Regions from separate parts of the Pandoraea commovens genome, predicted to be linked through region 2. Evidence: predicted binding sites of a transcription regulator. Region 2 holds the regulator's gene; each other region holds the start of a gene.
What was found. Region 2 encodes sigma-54, which starts transcription at its own class of promoters, with help from an activator protein. Its sites were predicted from a motif close to TGGCANGNAANCTGCTTT; they were not measured.

Region 1 (5,540 bases), 290 kb from region 2:
TTGGCCCACGCCGCCCAGCACCACGGCCATGAACGAATCGATGATGTAGCTCTGACCGAGGTCCGGGCCGACGTTACCGATCTGCGAGAGGGCGCAGCCGCCGAGACCGGCGATGCCTGCGCCGAAAGCGAAGGCGTAGCTGTCGACGCGTCCCGTCTTCACGCCGACGCACGCCGCCATCGAGCGGTTCTGCGTCACGGCGCGAATGAATAGACCGAGGCGCGTGAGATTGAGCACCGACCACGTGAGCGCCACCACGACCAGCGCGAACACCAGAATCACGATGCGGTTGTACGGCAGCATCAGATTCGGCAGTACGGCGACGCCGCCACTCATCCACGACGGATTGATGACTTCGACGTTCTGCGCGCCGAACAGCGTGCGCACCGCCTGAATCAGGAGCAGGCTGATACCGAACGTGGTGAGCAGCGTCTCCAGCGGACGTCCGTACAAATGCTTGATGACGGTGCGCTCCAGCACGAAACCGAGCGCGGCGGCCACGACGAACGCGGCGGGCACGGCGGCGACGAGATAGAAGTCGAACGCCCCCGGCAGGAAGCGCTGGAACAACGTTTGCACGACGTAGGTGGCATACGCGCCGACCATCAGAAACTCGCCGTGCGCCATGTTGATGACGCCGATCAGGCCGTAGGTAATCGCCAGCCCGAGTGCCGCGAGCAACAGCACGCTGCCGAGCGACAGACCGGCGAACACCGTCCCGAAGAACTCGCTGCGGCGCTGTGCGGCGGCCAGTTGCGTGAGCGCGATGTCGGCGGCGCTGCGCACGGTGGCGTCGGGCTCGGCGTAGGTGCCGTCGGCCTGCTTGGCGACGATGGGCAGCAGCAGATCGCGCATCTGCGGATCGCCCGCAGAGGCAATCAGATCGATGGCTTCACGGCGCTTCTTCGGATCGGTGTCGTGCAGCGCCGACTGCGCCCAGAGCTGATCGAGACGTTTGCGCAACGCAGGATCGGTTTCCTTCTGGCGCGCTTGTTCGATCAGCGTCTTGAACGCGGGCGACGGGTTCTGCAACATCGTGTCGATGGCTTGCGCACGCGCGTCGCGATCGGTCGACAGCAGCGTACCGGCGGCGGCGGCCGTCGCAACCTTTGCGCGCAGCACGTTGTTCAGCGTGAGCGACCCGGCGTCATCGGCTTTGACCGGCGCACCCGTGATCGGGTCGACGTACTTGTCGTCCTTCTGAATCGCGAGGCGCTCGCCCACGGTCACGGCCGAGTCGTCGGCGAGTGCCTTGAGGAGTGCGGCCGCCTGCGGCGAACCGTCGGCGGCGAGGTGATCGATGGCTTGTGCCTTGGCGTCGAAGTCGTCGCCCGCGAGGGCGGTGAGGTCGGCGTCGGTGACGGCGGCACGGGCGGGGTGGGAGATTGTCAGCGCAGCGCCCAGCGAAAGCAGGACAAGGGCGGCAGCGGTCCAGCGTCTTATCGTTATCATGCGAAACCTCTGCATGCGCCGGAAGCGCGGTGTGCGGCTCCGGCGCAAGGAATGGAAGGAAGATCAGACCTTGTCGGGCTTGCCTTCGTTACCCGCGATGAACGGGCTCCACGGCTGGGCACGCACCGGCGCCTTCGTCTTCCACACCACGTTGAACTGACCGTCCGGGCGGATTTCGCCGATCATCACCGGCTTGTGCAGGTGGTGATTGCCGTCCATGACCATGTCGAAGCCGTCCGGCGACTTGAACGATTGACCGATCATGGCGGTGCGAACCTTGTCGACGTCCACGCTGCCCGCCTTCTCGACGGCCTGCTTCCACATATGCATGCCCACGAAGGTGGCTTCCATCGGGTCGTTCGTCACGCGCTTGTCGCCGCCGGGCAGACCCTTGGCCTTCACGTAGGCAAACCATTCCTTCTTGAACGCTTCGTTGGTCGGGTTCTTGACCGACATGAAGTAGTTCCATGCGGCCAGATGCCCCACGAGCGGCTTGGTGTCGATGCCGCGCAGTTCCTCTTCGCCGACCGAGAACGCCACGACCGGCACGTCCGTTGCCTTGATGCCCTGATTGCCGAGTTCCTTGTAGAACGGCACGTTCGAATCGCCGTTGATCGTGGAGATGACGGTGGTCTTGCCGCCCTGAGCAAACTGTTTGATGTTGGCGACGATGGTCTGGTAGTCGCTGTGGCCGAACGGCGTGTAGACCTCCTGAATGTCCTTGTCGGCGACGCCCTTCGAGTGCAGGAAGGCGCGCAGGATCTTGTTGGTCGTGCGCGGATAGACGTAATCGGTGCCGAGCAGGAAGAAGCGCTTGGCGCTGCCGCCTTCCTTGCTCATCACGTATTCCACAGCGGGGATCGCCTGCTGATTCGGTGCAGCGCCCGTGTAGAAGACGTTCTTCGACATCTCTTCGCCTTCGTACTGCACCGGGTAGTAGAGCAGACCGTTGAGTTCTTCGAAGACGGGCAGCACCGACTTGCGCGACACCGACGTCCAGCAGCCGAATACGGCGGCGACTTTGTCCTTGGTGAGCAACTGACGAGCTTTCTCGGCGAAGAGCGGCCAGTTCGAGGCGGGGTCGACGACCACGGCTTCGAGCGGTCGGCCCATCACGCCGCCTTTGGCGTTGATGTCGGCAATGGTCATGAGGGCGACGTCCTTGAGCGACGTCTCCGAGATGGCCATCGTGCCCGAGAGCGAATGCAGGATACCGATCTTGATGGGCTGCTTGCTTTGCGCGAACAAGTTGGGCGCCATGCCGGTGAGCGATGCGGCGCCCGAGAGGGCCGCCATCTGGAGTAGCGTGCGTCGTTTCATGGTACGTCTTCCCCTTTCCTGGTTAGACCGGTCGATCCGGTATAGGGGGAATTAACGCAAGGGTCGTGCCAGCGTGCTGCCATTAGGGGCGCAAGGCGTGTCGACGGGGGCGGGGGGATGGATTTTCAGGAAGCCCGCTATGGGCGCGAGACACGGTGGTGCGACGGCGCGCCGTATTGGTGCGCACCGACTTGGCGCGCGAACCTGTCCGTTCGCGCGTGAGAGGGTCAGGCTTTGCGCGGCGAATCTAAGGGCGGTGTGCCGTCATGAAAGAGGGATGTCAGAAGCGAACGCAGTTCCGCCGAATCGGTGTGCTTGTGGACCGTGACCGCGTGCTGCACGGCCGCCTCCAGCAATTCGTTTTCGGAGTCTGCGCAAAGCGCGACCGAACAGTTCATTTCGCTGGGGAATTCCCGGCAATCGATGAATTTGCGAGCCATGATGCTCTCCTCGCACAAACAGACAGATGACGCATGCATGAACCACAGCGAGCGATGAACGCCACGCGAAGTGGTTCAAAAAGTATAGGCCGCAGGGGATGAGGCGACGGTAACGAGACGGGTTTCCCCAGGGGGTAGTCACGCGCCAGGTGCGCACCTTAGATCGAGGTGCGGGAATGCCCCCACCGGGGGGTGTCCGACATGCCGCTCTGGCATTTTTTGATGCATGATTGGCATTCGTGCCAAATTGGCTGACGGCAAGATGACGGCGTCCGAAGACTTCTCACCGACTCGACATCACACCATGACCGATACCGTTGCCGGGCGCACCGCGCCACCTTCCGAACCCGCCGGGCATCAGCGCCGTCGACTGGGCCGACGCTATGCCGCCGTCCTCGCGGCCTGTCAGGCGCTCTACACGGCGGCGTTGTCGGTCGACCTCACGCTGACCGGCCTCGTCGGCTACATGCTGGCGTCCGACAAGGGGTATGCGACGCTGCCGTTCTCGCTCATTACCGTCGCTTCGGCAATTACAACGATCTTCGCGTCGATGCTGATCCAGCGCTTCGGCCAGCGGCTCGGCTTCGCGCTGGGCGCGCTGTTTGGCACTGTGGGCGGTCTGGTGTCGGTGATGGCGATTTACGAGAAGCACTTCGCGATGTTCTGCGCGGGGACGGCATGTGTGGGCGTGTTTCAGGCGTTTGCGCGTTACTACCGGCTTGCGGCGGCGGATGTCGTGCCCGTCGAAGACAAGCCGCGCGCCATCTCCGTCGTACTCACGGGCGGCGTGCTGGCGGCCGTGATCGGACCGGCGCTCGCGGCGGGCAGCAAGGACTGGCTCGCGCCGGTGACGTTCGCCGGTTCGTATCTCGTCGTGACGATCCTCTCGGGCATCTCGTTGCTGCTGCTCGTCGGCTTTCTGCGTGACTTGCCGGTGCACGCAGCGGGTGGGGCGGCGGGCGGTGCGACGGAGCTTCCGGCGCGTCCGCTGGGCGAGATCATGCGCCAGCCGATTTACGTCGCGGCGCTCGCGAACAATCTGATCGGCTTCATGGTGATGATGTTCGTGATGACGGCGACGCCGATTGCAGCAGTCGCGTGCGGTCACAGCATCGACGATGGCGCACACATCATCGAGTGGCATCTGGTCGGCATGTACGCGCCGTCGTTCTTCTCCGGTCATCTCGTGAAGCGTTGGGGTGTGGTGCCGGTGCTGCTGCTCGGCATCGGCATGTCGGCGCTGTGCGGTGTGCTCGCGCTGATGTCGACGAGTCTGGCGTACTTCTATGCGGCGCTGGCGTTTCTTGGCGTCGGCTGGAACTTCATGTTCGTGGGCGGAACGACGTTGCTCACGATGTCGTACCGTCCGGCCGAGCGTGCACGCGCGCAGGCCGCGAACGAATTCATCACCTTTGCGGGTACTGCGCTGGCGAGTCTTTTTGCCGGGCAATTGCTGGCGCGTTTCGGCTGGGCCACGATCAATCAGGCGACGTTCCCTTTACTGACGATCGCGGCGCTGGCGACCGTGTGGTACGCCGTCGATGCGAAGCGTCGTCCGGCGCACGCGACGGCTTGATATCGACTGACCGTTCACCATGAGCCAACCTCGTCTCGTCGCGTTTCTTCTCGTGCCGCCGTTCGTTCTGCTGGATCTGGCGGGGCCGCTCGACGCGTTTCACGCCGTCGTCCGCAACTTCACGGAGCTGGGGCAGGAAGCACCGTACAAGACCATCGTTGTGTCGGAGCATGGCGGCCCGGTGGAGACGGGGTCGGGTATCACGTTGCACACAGAGCCGATGCGGGCGCTGGATGCGATGCAAGTCGACACGCTGATCGCGGTGGGCGGTGCGGTGGCGCATCGTCCGGCGGTGCCGGGGCCGGTGGGTGAATGGTTGCGTGGCTACGCACCGCGTGTGAGGCGCGTGTGTTCGGTGTGCGTGGGAGCGTTCGTGCTTGCGTCGGCGGGGCTGCTCAATGGGCGGCGCGCCACGACGCACTGGCTGGACACGGCGATGTTGCAGGCGTGCTATCCGGAGGTGCTGGTCGAGTCCGATCCGATCTACGTGCGTGCAGACCCGGTGTGGACGTCGGCCGGGATCACGGCGGGCATCGATCTCGGGCTGGCGCTGATCGAAGACGATTGCGGCGTGGATGTCGCGTTGCAGGCGGCGCGTCGGCTGGTGGTGTTTCTCAAGCGTGCAGGCGGGCAGTCGCAGTTCAGTCCGCCGTTACAGGAGCAGGTCGCGGCGGGCGCGCCGTTCGGCGATTTGCATGCGTGGATGTCGGAGCGGCTGGACGGCGATCTGTCGGTGATGCGGTTGGCGGAGC
Region 2 (5,540 bases):
GATCGCGATTGCCGTCCTGGCAAGCCTTGCCGCCGGCACGTACTGGCTCGTTCAGCGCACGCTGCCGTCCGACGCCGACCGCGCGCCGTACGTGAAGCAGCACATCCCCGATTACTACGCCGACGACATGGTGATTTCCATGCTCGCGCCCAACGGGGTGACGCAGTACCGCGTCAACGCCGTCCACATGACGCACTTCGAAGACGACCAGACCACGGCCATGACGATGCCCGCCGTGCGCGCCTTCACGCCGGATCAGCCCGAAGTCACCGCCACGAGCAAGCGTGGCACGCTCAACGCCGATATGTCGATCGTCGATCTGTACGACGACGCGGTCGTGGTGCGTCAGCCGGGGCCGCGCGATCCCGAAATGCGTGCGCTGTCCGAGCACTTCCAGGTGCTCGTGAACGAAGACATCGTGCGCACCGAGAAGCCGGTGCAGCTGTTCCGCGGGTCGTCCGTGATGTATGGCGACGGCATGATTTTCAATAACATCTCGCGCGCCGTACAATTGCTCGGCAATGTTCACGGCACGATCCAGCCGGCGGAACTGGGCGCCAAGCGCCCGCCGCCGTCAGGCCAGTCCACACTGCCTGTTAAGCCGACCGCTCCGCGCGCGCCATCTCAGACTCCACAGGGCCCCAAGACCCCATGACCGATCGCCTTTCACTGCGACCCGCCACTGTATCGCTGCGTGCGCTTCGCGCGCTGGCCGCCGCCTTCGCCGTTCTTGGCGCACTGGCTGCACCGCTGGCCCACGCCGAACGCGCCGACCGCGACAAGCCGCTCAATATCGAGTCGGACCACATGAGCTATGACGACCTCAAGCAGGTCAACATCTTCACCGGCAACGTGACGATGACCAAGGGGACGATTCTCCTGAAGGCCGATCGCGTCGAAGTGACTCAGGATCCGGAGGGCTATCAGTACGCCACCGCTTACTACAAGCCGGGCGGCCCGCTCGCCTACATGCGTCAGAAACGCGACGGCATGGATGAGTACATCGACGGCTGGGGCCAGACCATCTATTACAACGGCAAGACCGAAGTCGCGACGCTCACCACGCAGGCCACGCTCAAGCGCCTGGCCGGTGGCACCAAGGTGCTCGACGAGATTCACGGCAGCGTGATCACGTACGACACCTACAATGAGGTCTACACCGCCAACAGCGGCGCCGATCAGGTCAACCCCAACAATCCGAACGGTCGCGTGCGCGCCACGCTCGCACCGCGCAACGCCACGGGCGCGCAGGCGCAGGCACCGGGCGCTGCCAGCAAGCCGGCCACCGCGCCCAAGGGCGACCTGCCGCCGCTGTCGCCTTCCAAGAACATCGGGAATCCGCGTGAGTAATTCTGCCAATAGCAACGCCTCGACCATCAACCCGGGCAACGCCCCGGTGGGCAAGCCCAGCGCGCTCGTCGTGCGCTCGCTCAAGAAGCAGTACGGCGCGCGTACCGTCGTCAAGGACGTGTCGCTCGACGTGAAGAGCGGCGAGGTCGTGGGTCTGCTTGGCCCGAACGGCGCGGGCAAGACAACCTCGTTCTACATGATCGTGGGACTGGTGCCTGCCGACGATGGCGAAATCCAGCTCGACGGCAACCTCATCAGCGAACTGCCGATCCACGAGCGCGCCCGCATGGGCGTCTCGTATCTGCCGCAGGAAGCGTCGGTGTTCCGCAAGCTCACGGTCGAAGACAACATTCGCGCCGTGCTCGAATTGCAGGTCGATGCACAGGGCAAACCCCTCAAGCGCGACGAAATCGAACGCCGCATCGAAGCCCTGCTCGACGAGCTTCAAGTGGGCCATCTGCGCGAAAATCCGGCGATGTCGCTCTCGGGTGGCGAGCGTCGTCGCGTGGAAATCGCACGCGCCCTGGCCACACAGCCGCGTTTTATTTTGCTCGACGAACCGTTCGCGGGCGTCGACCCGATCGCCGTGCTGGAAATTCAGCGGATCGTGCGCTTTCTCAAGGACCGAGGCATCGGTGTCCTGATTACCGACCACAACGTGCGCGAGACGCTGGGTATCTGCGATCACGCGTACATCATCAGCGAAGGCTCGGTGCTCGCCGCCGGCACGCCTGACCAGATCGTTGCCGACGAAAGCGTGCGTCGCGTCTATCTGGGCGAAAATTTCCGGATGTAAAGCAGATTTTTCGCATGTAAACCCTGCCTCCGATAGGAGTCAGGGACGGTTCCGTTGGCGTGACAAAGCCTCTACAATGAAGGCGAGACCGCTATGAAACCGACTCTTCAACTCCGCACCTCGCAGCACCTGACCCTCACGCCGCAGTTGCAGCAATCGATCCGGTTGTTGCAACTGTCGACGCTCGAACTCCAACAGGAAGTCGAGCACGCGCTCACCCAGAACCCGATGCTCGAACGCGAGGACGATTGGCTCGCCGGTTCGGTACGTGTGGGCACAGACGGGTCGCTGCGCAACGAGCGGAGTTCGTCGTCCAGCAGTTCGAACGACAACGGCCACGAGTCCGCCAACGGCCACGACGAAGCGCGCGAACTCGATGGCGAGGCCCGCTTCGACGACAACGCGTCGGACAATGGCAGCGACTGGAGCCTGAACGACTTCGCCCGCTCCGGCAGCGCATCGGACGACGACGACAATGCGCGTCCGCAACTGCATGTCGACCACCCCAATCTCCGCGAACATCTGCTGGCCCAGCTGCGCCTGACCAAGGCGAGTCCGCGCGACCGCGCGCTGGTGGAATTCCTGATCGAATCGCTGGACGAAGACGGCTACCTCGGTAGCCTGCTCGACGAGATTCAGGCCGAAATGCCCGAAGAGCTGGCGCTCGAAACGGAAGAAATCAACGCGGCGCTGGCGCTGCTGCAAAGCTTCGATCCGGCGGGCGTGGGTGCCCGCAGTCCGGCCGAGTGCCTGCGTCTACAGCTCCAGCGACTACCCGCAAGCGGTGTGCGCACCCTGTCGCTGCGCATCGTCACCGATCACCTGGAACTGCTGGCCGCGCGCGATTACACGCGTCTGCGCCGCCTGCTGGGTGTCGGCGAAGACGGTCTGCGCGCCGCGCATCAGCTGATTCGCTCGCTGGACCCCTTCCCGGGCTCGGCTTACGGCTCGCCTCAGGCCGACTACGTCGTGCCGGACGTGCTGGTACGCAAGCAAGGGAGCGGCTGGACGGCGGAGCTGAATCCGGAAGTGATGCCGCGTCTGCGCATCAACGAGATGTATGCGCGCATTCTCCGAAATAACCGGAACGATCCGGGAACCGGCAACCTCCAACAGCAGTTGCAGGAAGCGCGCTGGCTGATCAAGAACATCCAGCAACGCTTCGACACGATCCTGCGGGTGGCGCAGGCGATTGTCGAGCGTCAAAAGAACTTCTTCACGCATGGCGAAATCGGCATGCGGCCCTTGGTTTTACGCGAGATTGCTGATACGCTGGGTTTACATGAATCCACGATTTCACGGGTGACGACGAGTAAGTACATGCTCACTCCATTTGGAACCTTCGAGCTTAAGTACTTCTTCGGATCACACGTGGCAACGGAAGCCGGAGGCGCTGCGTCATCGACCGCCATCCGCGCACTCATCAAGCAACTCATAGGAGCTGAAGACCCGCAGAGCCCCCTTTCCGATAGCCGTATCGCGGAACTGCTGGCAGAGCAAGGTTTTGTGGTGGCGCGGCGCACTGTCGCGAAGTACCGCGAGGCCATGCGAATCCCCGCAGTGAACTTGCGCAAATCTTTGTAGGACAGTCCTGGTGCGCCATGTTGGCCGCTGGGGCATAACGCCGCAGTGCGACATTGCGTCACGTCAATGGCTCGCACCCTCGCTAGCCAGCGTCAACGTTGACGCGGCCTGCACTTCGGCATTTCAGCAAGGAGAGCAGCTATGAATCTGAAGATCAGTGGACACCATCTCGAACTCACGCCTTCGCTGCGCGAATTTGTCGTCAACAAGCTTAACCGCGTGTTGAATCATTTCGACCAGCTAATCGGCGCCGAGGTGATCCTCTCTGTCGACAAGACCAAGGAGAAGAGCGGACGCCAGATCGCGAGCGTCACGGTGTTTCTCAAGGGCAAAGAAATTTTCGTCGAGAAGTGTGACGAGAATATGTATGCCGCCATCGACAAGCTGATCGACATGCTCGACCGCAAGGTAATGCAGTACAAGGACAAGGTTCAGGATCACGGTCGCGAGGCCATCAAGCACCACGAACTTCCTCCTGAGGCGGAACCGCTGCAATAGCATCTTCAGGCGTGGTAATCGCATTGGCTGATACCGACGAAAACCCGCAAGGAACCACCCGAGCGCATATCCGTCTGTTGTAAGTCTGGCATCACCCACCGCGGGGCCGTTGAACGGCCCCTTTTGTATGGTTCGCCCCACTTCCGTGACTTGCCGCGAGCGCGGCGGCGAGTGGTCTATAATGCGAGGTCAATCGGGGGTTGGAGGGCGACTAAGCGTTCGCCCGCATTACAAGATGAACCGTTTAGCCAAACTCATACTCGAGTCCAACATCCTGCTTGGACTGTCCGTTACCAGCAAGAAGCGCCTGTTCGAACAGGTCGGCCTCCTCTTCGAGAACAATGCCGGGCTTTCTCGCGCTGTGGTAACCGACAATCTCTTCGCCCGTGAGCGTCTCGGCTCGACGGGTCTTGGAGAAGGCGTGGCGATTCCGCATGGACGCATTAAAGGCCTGAAGGTCCCAGCCGCCGCGTTCATCCGCCTGGAAGAGGCCATTCCGTTCGAAGCGCCCGACGGTCAGCCGGTTTCCCTCCTGTTTGTGTTGCTCGTGCCCGAGCAGGCGACGCAGCAGCACCTCGAAATCCTGTCCGAAATTGCCCAGTTGCTCTCGGACCCCGAGATGCGCAGTATCCTGATCAACGCGCCTAGCGCCAAAGATGTCCACACCGCGCTGACGAACTGGAAGCCCTGAGTCGTCCCGAGTCGTCTGCGCACCGGTACGAATCGCCGCGAACACACACGAATTCCGTAGCTCCCACACCCAACCGAACGAGGCGACGCGGTGGAACTGACCGGCATCAACGCGCAAAGCATTTTCGACGACAACGCCGCGACGTTGCGTCTGTCGTGGCTCACGGGCCATGAAGGTTGGGAGCGCGGCTTTACGCCGGAGAGCGTGGCTACGGCCACCTCCAGCGCCGACCTCGTGGGCCACCTGAACCTCATCCACCCGAACCGGATTCAGGTGCTCGGCGAAGCGGAGCTACGCTACTACCAGCGTCTTACGGACGAAAACCGCAAGCGTCACATGGGTGAAGTCATCGCGCTGGAACCGCCGTTCCTCGTGGTGGCAGACGGCCTTGAAGCGCCGCCCGATCTGGTGCTGCGCTGTACACGCTCCTCCACCCCGCTGTTCACCACGCCGCTGTCGACGGCCTCCGTCATCGACAGCCTGCGTCTGTACATTTCTCGCGTTTTCGCGCCGCGTTGCACGATGCACGGCGTTTTCATCGACATTCTGGGCATGGGCGTGCTGCTCACCGGCGACTCCGGTCTCGGCAAAAGCGAACTCGGTCTGGAACTGATCAGCCGT
Region 3 (5,540 bases), 2.1 Mb from region 2:
GACATGCCTTCGTCCATGCGGCTCACGACGATTTGCAGCGGTGCATCCGTCACGAGCGCCAGATAGGCGAGTGTGGCGGTCCCGAAGGCAAACGCAATCGGAATACCACCGGCCACGCATGCGCCGACGATCAGCACGAAGAAGATCAGCAAGTTGTAGTTGCCCATCGCGATCAGCGCGGGACGGCCGAGCCAAAGGGCTGCACCGAGGGCCGCGACGAATAGCACGCCGAGGCCGAACTGACGCGCACTGGAGCAGCGCGCCATGCGCGAGATCGCGGCAATGAGCATGAGTGCCGCGCCCACCGGCAGGGCAGCTGCGCGCAGCCCGTCGGGGATTTCCAGCGCGGGCGTGGTGATGTCCATCTGTTCGATGGCATGCGTGTACGCGGGCATGATGATGAGCGCAACGAACACGCACACCGTCAGCGCGGCCATGGTCTGGAACCAGTCGCGCCAAGCAGCGGGAAGTTTGTTGACGATGGCGGACAAGCGCATGTGCTCGCCCCGGTCCAGGGCGATCACGGCACCGAGCATCGAAAGCCAGATGAACAGAATCTGCGCGAGCTCGTCCGACCACGTGAGCGGATTGTCGAACCCGTAACGCGAGACCACGCCCGCGAGCAGGATGAGAGTTTCCGCCACCACCAGCAGCACGGCAACCGCCTCGGTGACTTTCATCACCGCGCGGTTGACGTGGCAGAAGAGGCGGGCGAGCGCGTGCGTCGGCTCGGCCGTCATCGTCAACGTTTCCATTTACGCGAGCTTCCCAGTGTACTTTTCCAACATGGCCCATGCTTCGTCGCCAAACTTCTTGTGCCATTCGGCGTAGAAGCCGGCGGCGCGAAGCTTGTCGCGGAACTGCTCATTGTTCGGGGCGTTGAACACCAGACCCTTCTGCTTGAGCTCGGCCATCACGCCATCGTTGAGCTTGCGCACGTCGTCGCGCTGCGCCATGGCGGCAGCGTTCACGTTGGCGGTGACAATCTCCTGAAGGTCCTTCGGCAGCTTGTCCCACTTCTGCTTGTTGGCGAGGAACCAGAAGCCGTCCCACATGTGGTTCGTCATCGACACGTACTTCTGGACTTCGTAGAGCTTGGCCGTGGTCAGCAGCGCCAGCGGGTTTTCCTGCGCTTCGACGATGTGCGTTTGCAGGGCCGAATACACTTCGGCGAAGTTGATCGACGTGGGCGACGAATCGAACGCCTTGAACATCGACGTCCACAGCGGGCTCGTCGGCACGCGGATCTTCAGACCCTTGAGGTCGGTCGGCGAGTTGATCGGACGGCTGCTCGTGGTGATCTGGCGATAACCGTTCTCCCAGATCTTGTCGAACGCGAACACGGTCGTCTTCGAGATCTGGCCGCGCACGTGCGCACCGAGATCGCCGTCCATGGCCGCCCACACCTGGCTGTAATCCTTGAACGCGAAGCCCACGCCCGAAATCTGTGCGGACGGTACGAGCGTGCCGAGAATCAGTGGCGAGAGCGTGAAGTAGTCGATGGCACCCGAGCGAATCTGGCTCAGCATGTCGCTGTCGGAGCCGAGCTGATTGTTCGGATAGATCTGGAAGTCGATGCGGCCTTTCGATTGCTCCGCGATCTTCTGCGCCATCTCCTTGGCGCGGATGTTCATCGGATGGCTGACCGGCAGGTTATTGGCGAACTTCAGTGTGAATTCGGCAGCGTGCGCCTGCGTCTGATACAACCCCGTAGCGGCGGCGGCCGATGTGGCGGCCACAACCTTGATGAAGTGGCGGCGATCCATGGTGCTCATACTGCATGTCTCCTGTTTATTGGTTTGGTGACTGCGTCTGAAGCGCAGGGCGTGCACACGTGCTGCCGTGCAACGTCCCGGCCAACTCGGAAAAGTGGCTGGCTAATCTTACGCAAATCGAATGCCAGTTCGGCATCCGAACGGGAAAACCCTTACGTTGTTAAGCATTAGTGAAATCCCGGGGGGAGTGCTGGGCGTGCGCCGTGCGCCTGTCACAGGCCTTTCATCAGGCGCAACAAGCCTTCGCGGCGATGTCTCGGGCGCGGCGCGTTTTGCTGCGCGTGCGCGACTCGGCCGAACCCAGCAAACATGCGGGTGTGACACCTGTCGCATTTCGTCGACGCCTTGCGACACTTGTCGCAAATGTCGCCGCGCCCGGTGCGACAGGTGTCGCACGCACTTCGGCGTGCGAGTCATTGTTGCGGCACAGCAAATTTGCTTCACCTGGCGTGCTTAAGAATTCACTTGATGGGCTAGTGACTCCCGCTTTACGCTTGCGTCAATTGCACAGGCGCCACAAGCGCGGCAAGAGAATGACCTCGCAACGACGACTGACCGGGCCGTCGATGTGGCAGATCGGGTGTAGCGCCACGCGCATGCAGACGCCTTGCAGGGATCTGGCATCGAAATTGCTCACCGGAGTCTGGATGACCCCAATTTTCCGGAGACACTTCATGGTTGCTGCATGCCTTACCGGCTGGGCCCACTCCCAGTTCGGCAAACTCGATAACGTCGACGCCGAGGTCCTGCTGGCCGACGTCGCTCAGGCCGCCCTCGACGATGCGGGCCTCTCGCCCGAACAGATCGATTCCATTCACGTCGGCACCTTCAACGGCGGTTTCCTGTATCAGGACTTCCCGTCGTCGCTCATCTTCAACCGCATTCCCGGCCTGCGTTTCAAACCCGCCACACGCTACGAAAATGCGTGCGCGACCGGTTCGGCTGCCGTGCACGGCGGGTTGCAATCCATCGAAGCGGGCAAAGCCACACATGTGCTCGTGATCGGCTTCGAGAAGATGACCGAACTCGCCACGCCGCAGGTCGGTGAAGTGCTGCTCAAGTGTTCGTATGCACGTGAGGAGGCCGGGATTCCCGGTGGCTTCGCGGGCGTGTTCGGCACCATCGCGCAGGCCTACTTCGACCGCTACGGCGATCAGTCCGATGCGCTCGCGCGCATTGCCGCGAAGAACCATCGCAACGGCTCGGTGAATCCGTACGCGCATATGCGTCGCGACTTTGGCTACGACTTCTGCCGCAACGTCTCCGAGAAGAACCCGTTCGTGGCCGGGCCGCTCAAGCGCACCGACTGTTCGATGGTGTCGGACGGTGCGGCTGCGCTCGTCATCTCCAAGGCGGACGTTGCACGTGGCATGCCCAAGGCGGTCGGCTTCCGCGCCGCTGTGCAGGTCAACGACTATCTGCCGCTCTCGCGCCGCGACCCGCTGGCGTTCGAAGGCGGGCAGCATGCATGGCGTCAGGCGCTGGGCGTGGCCGGGGTGTCGCTCAAGGATCTGTCGCTGGTCGAGACGCACGACTGCTTCACCATCGCCGAGCTCATCGAATACGAAGCGATGGGGCTGGCCAAGCCGGGGCAGGGCGCGAGTGTCCTCGCCGAAGGGTTGACGGAAAAGAACGGGCTGCTGCCGGTGAATCCGTCGGGCGGTCTGAAAGCGAAGGGGCATCCCGTGGGGGCTACCGGCGTCTCGATGCACGTCATGGCGGCCATGCAACTGACGGGTACGGCGGGCGACATGCAGATTCCCGATGCGAAGCTGGCGGGCGTCTTCAACATGGGCGGCGCGGCCGTGGCGAACTACGTGAGCATTCTCGAAGCGCGCTAAGCGTGCCGGGCCATCAAGGAGACGAGAAATGCTCAAGAAGGTTATGAACCTCGGCCGGCTGTTGGCCGACGTCGCACGCCGGCACCCGGACGAAGCCGGTCTGATCGTCGGCGACAACGTAGCGACGTGGGGCGAGATCGACGCCCGCGTGAACGCTGCCGTCGACGCGCTGCGCAAGCTCGGCGTGAAGAAGGGCGACAAGTTGCTCGTGCATTCGCGTAACAACTTGCCGATTTTCGAGAGCGCGTGGATTGCGTTTCGCCTCGGGGCCGTGTGGGTGCCGACGAACTTCCGCATCACCGCCCCCGAAGCGGCGTATCTGGGGCAGTCGAGCGGCGCTTGCGTGATGATTTACGACGCGGGTTTCGAAGGCCACGTCGATGCGGTACGGGCGGCGTCGCCCGCATTGCGACACGTCATCGCCCTCGGTGCGCCGCGTGCGGGCGAGCTGCATTACGAGACGCTCATTGCCGAACACATGGGCGCAGACGGGTACGAGGAGGAGGTGGAGTACGAAGATCCCTTGTGGTTCTTCTACACCTCGGGCACAACCGGCCATCCGAAGGCGGGCGTACTCTCGCATGGGCAGATGGCGTTCGTCGTCACCAACCATCTGGCCGATCTGATGCCCGGCATCACGTATCGCAGCCGCTCGATGGTCGTCGCCCCGCTCTCGCATGGCGCGGGCATTCATGCCATCGTCAACACGGCGCGCGGTGCGGCCAGCGTGTTGCTGCCGGGCGAGAAGATGGACGCGGAACAGGTCTGGCAGGCAATCGAGCGCCATCGGGTCGACAACATGTTCACGGTGCCGACCATCGTCAAGATGCTGGTGGAAGATCCGGCGGTGGACCGCTACGACCATAGCTCGCTGCGTTTCGTGATCTACGCGGGCGCGCCGATGTACCGCGCCGATCAGAAGTACGCGTTGCAGAAGCTGGGCCGCGTGCTGGTGCAGTACTACGGACTGGGCGAGGTGACGGGCAACATCACGGTGCTGCCGCCGTGGCTGCATAGCGATGACGACGATGCGCCCGATGCACGCGTCGGCACGTGCGGGGTGCCGCGCACCGGTATGGAGGTGGCGATTCTGGACGAGCAGGGGCAGCGTCAGCCGGCGTTCGCGTCGGGCGAAATCTGCGTGCGCGGTCCGGCCGTCTTCATGGGGTATCACAACAATCCGGACGCCAACGCCAAGGCGTTCAAGGACGACTGGTTCCACACCGGCGACCTGGGTCATGTGGATGCGCAGGGGTTCCTGTACATCACGGGCCGGGCCTCGGACATGTACATCTCGGGTGGCTCGAACGTCTACCCGCGCGAGATCGAGGAAGCGCTGCTCACGCATCCGTGCGTGTCGGAGTGCGCGGTGCTTGGCGTGCCCGACCCCAAGTGGGGCGAGAGCGGGCTCGCGGTGGTGGTCGCCCGGGAAGGCATGGCCGCTCAGGCCGATGAACTGCTCGGACATCTCGAAGCGCGTATTGCCCGCTACAAGTGGCCGCGTCGCTTCGTGTTCTGGAGTGCCATGCCCAAATCGGGCTACGGCAAGATCGTGAAGAAGCAAATCAAGACGATGCTCGAAGAGCAAGGAGACTATCGACTATGAAACCTGCGCTTTCACGGGTCTATCGACATGCTGGCGCCCCCACGTTACCCCGTGTGGAAGACTGCGTGTTGAGCGGGCAGCACGAACTGCGCGTGACGATCCGGACTGGTGCCAATCTCGGCGAGGCTTTGCGCGCGGCGTTATCCCGCTATGCGTACGGCGGCGGCGTCGGGCGTTTCTGTGCGGGGACCGCGCGAGGTCTGCGGTACCACATGATCGAGAACACGACGGATGCGGATCGTCCCTTCGGCTATGGTCAGCCGGTCGACGAGATGCGCGAAGTCGATCTGATCGGCGGCGCGATTACCGTGGGCCGAA
Region 4 (5,540 bases), 2.1 Mb from region 2:
CGCTACCGTCTCGGTCGCGGAAGTGCTCACCGTCTCGTCAATCGACAGATACACCTCGCCCGCGTCGATCCGCACCGGGAAGCGCTGTGCGCAACCGACGTCCGGTGCGCAGGCTTCGCCCGTCGTCAGATCGATGTTCCAGGCGTGCAGCGGACACGTCACCTTCTCGCCGTGCACGATGCCCAGCGACAACGCGCCGCCCTTGTGCGGACACTTGTCGCGCAGCGCGAAGACGTTGTCGCTCTCGGTGCGAAACAGTGCGATGTTGCCGCTTGCGTGGTTCAGCACACGCGTGCCCAGACGCGGGATCGCATTTACGTCGCAGACATGCAGCCAGATCGGTTGGGATGACGTCGTCATGGGATCTCCTCAGGCAGTCGTGGTTTCGGTCGCGACGTCGGCAGGCGTTGCGCTCTGCGCCGTCGCCGTGAGCGGCCGGTACTCGTTGGCTTGCGCGCCGTTGATACGCGCCTGCCACGGGTCGGGCAGTCCGTCGAGCGAGAACAACAGACGCTCATACAGGGCACGACGATTGGCGGCGTCCGCCACCACGCGCTGCTTCACGTAATCGAGGCCCACGCGATCGAGGTAATGCACCGTTCGGTCGAGGTAGTAGGCTTCCTCACGATACAACTGAAGGAACGCGCCGGTGTACTCCTTGACCTCCTCGGCCGTCTTCACCTTCACGAGGAACTGCGCCACTTCCGTCTTGATGCCGCCGTTGCCGCCCACATACAGCTCCCAGCCCGAGTCGACGGCAATCACGCCCACGTCCTTGATCCCGGCTTCGGCGCAGTTGCGCGGGCAGCCCGACACGGCCAGCTTCACCTTGTGCGGCGACCACATGTTCGCGAGCATCGTCTCCAGATCGATGCCCATCTGCGTGCTGTTCTGCGTGCCGAAGCGGCAGAACTCGCTGCCCACACACGTCTTCACCGTGCGGATCGACTTGCCGTAAGCGTGACCCGACGGCATACCCAGATCGCGCCACACGTTCACCAGATCGTCCTTCTTCACGCCGAGCAAGTCGATGCGCTGACCGCCCGTGACCTTGACCATCGGAATCTGATACTTGTCGGCCACATCTGCAATGCGGCGCAGTTCGCTCGCATTCGTCACACCGCCCTTCATCTGCGGGATGACGGAGAACGTGTTGTCCTTCTGGATGTTGGCGTGCACGCGTTCGTTGACGAAGCGGCTTTGCGGATCGTCCACCGCTTCCTTCGGCCACGTGCTGAGCATGTAGTAGTTCAGCGCCGGACGGCACGTTGCGCAGCCGTTGGGCGTGCGCCATTCGAGGAAGTCGAAGGCGGCGCGGTGCGTGGTCAGGCGATGCTCGCGCACCGCACGACGCACATCTGCGTGCGACAGGTCGGTGCAGCCGCACACGGCCTTCTCCTTCGGCGCGGCGTCGTAGGTCGAACCGAGCGTGCTCATCAGAATCTGTTCGCACAGCCCTGCGCACGAGCCGCAGGAACTGGCGGCCTTGGTGTGCTTCTTCACTTCGTCGAGCGTGAACAGGCCCTTCTCGGTGATGGCCTTAACAATGGTGCCCTTGCAAACGCCGTTGCAACCGCAGACCTCGTCGGTATCGGCCATGGCCGACGCGCGGTTCTGCCCTTGCGTGCCGACGTCGCCCACGCTCGACTCGCCAAACATGATGCGCTCGCGCAACTCGCCCAGCGTGCGCCCTTCGCGCAGCAGCTTGAAGTACCACGCGCCGTCCGCCGTGTCGCCATACAGACAGGCGCCGACGAGCTTGTCGTCGCGAATCACGAGCTTCTTGTAGACGCCGCTCGCCGGGTCCGACAGCACGATTTCCTCCGTGCCCTCGCCGCCCAGAAAGTCGCCCGCCGAGAACAGATCGATGCCCGTGACCTTGAGCTTCGTGGAGAGCACCGAGCCGCGATAGCTGCCGATGCCCATCAACGCGAGGTGATTCGCGCAGACCTTGGCCTGCTCGAACAACGGCGCGACGAGACCGTACGCCACGCCGCGATGGCTCACGCATTCGCCCACGGCGTAGATGCGCGGATCGTAGGTTTGCAGCGTGTCCGACACCACGATGCCGCGTGCGCAGTGCAAACCGGCCGCTTCCGCCAGCGTGGTATTCGGGCGGATGCCTGCGGCCATCACCACGAGATCCGCCGCGATTTCGTCGCCGTTGCTGAACTTCACGGCGCGCACGCAGCGGTTGTCGTCGCCGAGAATCTCGGACGTCTGATGCGACAGACGGAACGCGAGGCCGCGCGCTTCGAGCGACTGTTGCAGCAGCTTGCCCGCCGTGCTGTCCAACTGACGCTCGAGCAGCGTGTCGGCCAGATGCACGACCGTGACGTCCATGCCGCGCAGTTTCAGGCCGTTGGCCGCCTCCAGACCGAGCAGTCCACCGCCGATCACGACCGCGTGACGCTTCACCTTGGCCGTCTCGATCATGATTTCGGTGTCGCGGATGTCGCGATAGCTGATCACACCATCGAGATCCTTGCCCGGCACCGGCAGAATGAACGGGCTGGAGCCGGTCGCGATGAGCAGACGGTCGTAAGGCGCTTCGGTGCCGTCGGCACAGCGCACCACACGGCTCCGACGGTCGATCTGCGTGACTTCGCGGCCCAGATGCAACGTGATGCCCTTCTCCGCATACCAGTCGAGCGGATTGAGCACGATGTCCTTGAACGCCTGTTCGCCAGCGAGCACCGGCGAGAGCAGGATACGGTTGTAGTTCGGATGCGGCTCGGCGCCGAACACGGTGATGTCGTATTGGTTCGGTGCAATCTCAAGCAGCTCTTCGAGCGTGCGGATGCCGGCCATGCCGTTGCCGATGACGACCAGACGAGGTTTGCGCATGCTGTCTTCTCCTGTAGCGCCTGCAGCGCCCGAAAAACAAAACGGCGTCCATCCGTGCCGAAGCACAGAGGGACGCCGTTGTCCTGTGGGTACGTCGCAGGCTGTCCCGCCTGACGTCGCACCTGAATTCTTTGCCGGCGACGCCTTTGCCGCTGGCACTAACGCTAACGCAACAAGCGTGCCAGCACGTGGGATATCGCCCGCCGAGCGTTACCGGGCAAGGAGAAGATCAGAAGTTGTCTATGGGAAACGCCCGAAAGTGGCGCTAAAAAACGTTAAATCTGTTGCACCGCACCAGTGCATGACGCTGGGCCGCAGCCCCGCGCGCACCAACTTGATGCCTGCACGCGGTGCGTCAACTGGCTTCCTTCGGTTTGGCACCTGACGATTTGTGTCCGCTGACTTGCGCGCCAGCGTCGTGCGGCAGGCGCATGCCGTCGATCAGTGCGAGTAACGCAATCACCGCCATGACGACGAACGTCCAACGGAAACTCGCGGTGCTGAACGGTGCGACACCCGCCACTTCCGTGAACTTGAGGATGAGCGCACCAAGCGCGATGCCCATGCCCGTCATCATCTGCTGAAGCGCGGAAGACAGCGTCGCAGCGCCGCTCATGTCGGCAGGTGGCACGTCGGCGAATGCCATCGTGGCAAGCGTGGTGAACTGCATCGACCGGCAGATGCCCCCGAACAGCAGCACGAGCGCGACGATCCAGAACGGGGTCGTCGACGACAGCGCGGCGCACATCAGAAAGCCGATCACGACAAGCACACCGTTGCCGAGCAGCACACGACGGAAGCCGAAGCGCTTAAGGATCGGTGTCGTTGCGGGCTTGATGCCGAGATTGCCCGCGAAGAGTGCGAGCATCAGCAGGCCGGACGTCACCGCGCTCAGACCGAACGCCAGTTGGAACATGAGCGGCAGCAGAAACGGCGCGCTGCCGATCGTCATGCGAAAAAGCGAACCGCCCCACACCGTCACGGCAAACGTCTGTACGCGCATGGCCGCCAGATTGATGAGCGGGTGCGGCGTGTGCAGGAAGTGCCGGATCGACCAGCCCATCGAGAGCAATCCGATGGCGAGGCAACCGATCACCATCGGCCAGTCGGCAGGCGTGCGGCTTGCCAGCTCGACGCCGAACATCAGCAAGCTGGCACCGACGCCGCTCATCACGAAGCCCGGCAGATCGAACGGCTTGCGCTCGCCCGGCGAGGGGCCGACCAACCACAACGCGCCCGCGAATGCCGCGAGGCCCAGCGGCACGTTGATCAGAAAGATCCAGTGCCAACTCCACGTCGACGAGATGAAGCCCCCAAGCGCGGGACCGAGGACGGGGGCGGCGAGGCCCGGCCATGTGATCGTTGCAATGGCACGCACCAGTTCCGGCTTGGGGGTATTGCGCAGCACGACGAGTCTCCCGACAGGCACCATCATTGCCCCGGCCAGCCCCTGAAGCACCCGGCAGGCGGTGAACATGCCGAGGCTTGTGCTCATCGCGCACAGCACGGACGCCAGCGTGAAAAGCGCGATGGCGGCGGGGAACACGCGGCGCGGCCCGAGCCGGTCCGCCAGCCACCCGCTCGCCGGAATGAACGCAGCGAGTGCAACGAGATAAGCCGACAGACCGATGGACAGTTGCGACGGCGCGACGCCGAAGTCCGTCGCCATGGCGGGTAGCGACGTGGTGATGATGGTGGCATCGAGGTTCTCCATGAAGAACGTCGACGCCACCAGAAAGGGCAGCGCGCGTCGGCTCACTCAGTCCCTCTGCATCAACGCGCGGCCAATGATGAGCTGCTGAATCTGCGTGGTGCCCTCGTACAGACGCAGCAGACGCACGTCGCGATAGAAGCGCTCGACCTTGTATTCATTGATGTAGCCCGCCCCGCCGTGGACCTGCACGCCGCGATCCGCCACGCGTCCGACCATTTCCGTGCAGAACAGCTTGGCGCACGAGGCCCGCGTGCTGACGTCGGCGTCGCGCTTGCCCACGGGCTTCGCGTCGTATCGCGCGGCGCAGTCCTGCACCATCGACCACCCGGCGTAGAGTTCGGCCTGACTGTCGGCGAGCATCGCCTGCACTAACTGGAAGTCGCCGATGCGCTCGCCGAACTGCTTGCGCTCGCGGGCATAGGCCACGGACTCGTCGAGAATGCGCTGCGCCATGCCGCAGGCGAGCGCCGCCACGTGCAGACGCCCCCGGTCGAGTACCTTCATGGCCGTCTTGAAACCCTTACCGGCTTCGCCGCCGATGATGTTCGCCGCCGGGACGCGCGCGCCTTGCAGCACGACGTCGCAGGTCTTCGTGCCGCGCTGCCCCATCTTCTTGTCTGCCTTGCCCAGCGACAGGCCCGGGGTGTCAGCGGGGACGATGAACGCCGAAATGCCGCCTGCGCCCTCGCCGCCGGTACGCGCCATCAGCGTAAACGCCCCGGCGCGCGGCGCGTTGGTGATGAAACGCTTCACGCCGTCGAGCACATAGACGTCGCCGTCGCGCACCGCGCGGGTCTTGAGCGCAGCCGCGTCCGATCCCACGTCCGGCTCGGTCAGCGCGAACGACATGATCAGTTCGCCACTCGCCACGCGCGGCAACAGATCGCGCTTCTGCGCGTCGGTGCCGTCCATCAGAATGCCCTGCGAGCCGATGCCGACGTTCGTGCCGAACACCGAACGGAACGCCAGCGACGTCTGC

Region 1: a site for sigma-54 is predicted at 2,826-2,843, ahead of urtA (urea ABC transporter substrate-binding protein). Genes of this name have one in related genera too.
Region 3: a site for sigma-54 is predicted at 2,394-2,411, ahead of NTU39_RS20440 (acetyl-CoA acetyltransferase). Genes of this name have one in related genera too.
Region 4: a site for sigma-54 is predicted at 3,014-3,031, ahead of nirB (nitrite reductase large subunit NirB). Genes of this name have one in related genera too.

What each region holds. Positions count from the first base shown of each region.
Region 1 is NZ_CP102780.1:327,694-333,233, forward strand. Features, by position in the region: gene urtB (urea ABC transporter permease subunit UrtB) at 1-1,452, opposite strand, end outside; gene urtA (urea ABC transporter substrate-binding protein) at 1,516-2,712, opposite strand; gene NTU39_RS01865 (DUF1059 domain-containing protein) at 3,000-3,212, opposite strand; gene NTU39_RS01870 (MFS transporter) at 3,517-4,788, shown strand; gene NTU39_RS01875 (GlxA family transcriptional regulator) at 4,808-5,540, shown strand, end outside.
Region 2 is NZ_CP102780.1:621,238-626,777, reverse strand. Features, by position in the region: gene lptC (LPS export ABC transporter periplasmic protein LptC) at 1-655, shown strand, start outside; gene lptA (lipopolysaccharide transport periplasmic protein LptA) at 652-1,350, shown strand; gene lptB (LPS export ABC transporter ATP-binding protein) at 1,376-2,146, shown strand; gene NTU39_RS03285 (RNA polymerase factor sigma-54) at 2,240-3,730, shown strand; gene hpf (ribosome hibernation-promoting factor, HPF/YfiA family) at 3,872-4,228, shown strand; gene ptsN (PTS IIA-like nitrogen regulatory protein PtsN) at 4,464-4,919, shown strand; gene hprK (HPr(Ser) kinase/phosphatase) at 5,010-5,540, shown strand, end outside.
Region 3 is NZ_CP102780.1:4,538,715-4,544,254, reverse strand. Features, by position in the region: gene NTU39_RS20450 (TRAP transporter large permease) at 1-740, opposite strand, end outside; gene NTU39_RS20445 (TRAP transporter substrate-binding protein) at 756-1,775, opposite strand; gene NTU39_RS20440 (acetyl-CoA acetyltransferase) at 2,450-3,616, shown strand; gene NTU39_RS20435 (acyl-CoA synthetase) at 3,645-5,222, shown strand; gene NTU39_RS20430 (PPC domain-containing DNA-binding protein) at 5,219-5,540, shown strand, end outside.
Region 4 is NZ_CP102780.1:4,507,132-4,512,671, forward strand. Features, by position in the region: gene nirD (nitrite reductase small subunit NirD) at 1-360, opposite strand, end outside; gene nirB (nitrite reductase large subunit NirB) at 370-2,847, opposite strand; gene NTU39_RS20295 (MFS transporter) at 3,203-4,606, opposite strand; gene NTU39_RS20300 (acyl-CoA dehydrogenase family protein) at 4,607-5,540, opposite strand, start outside.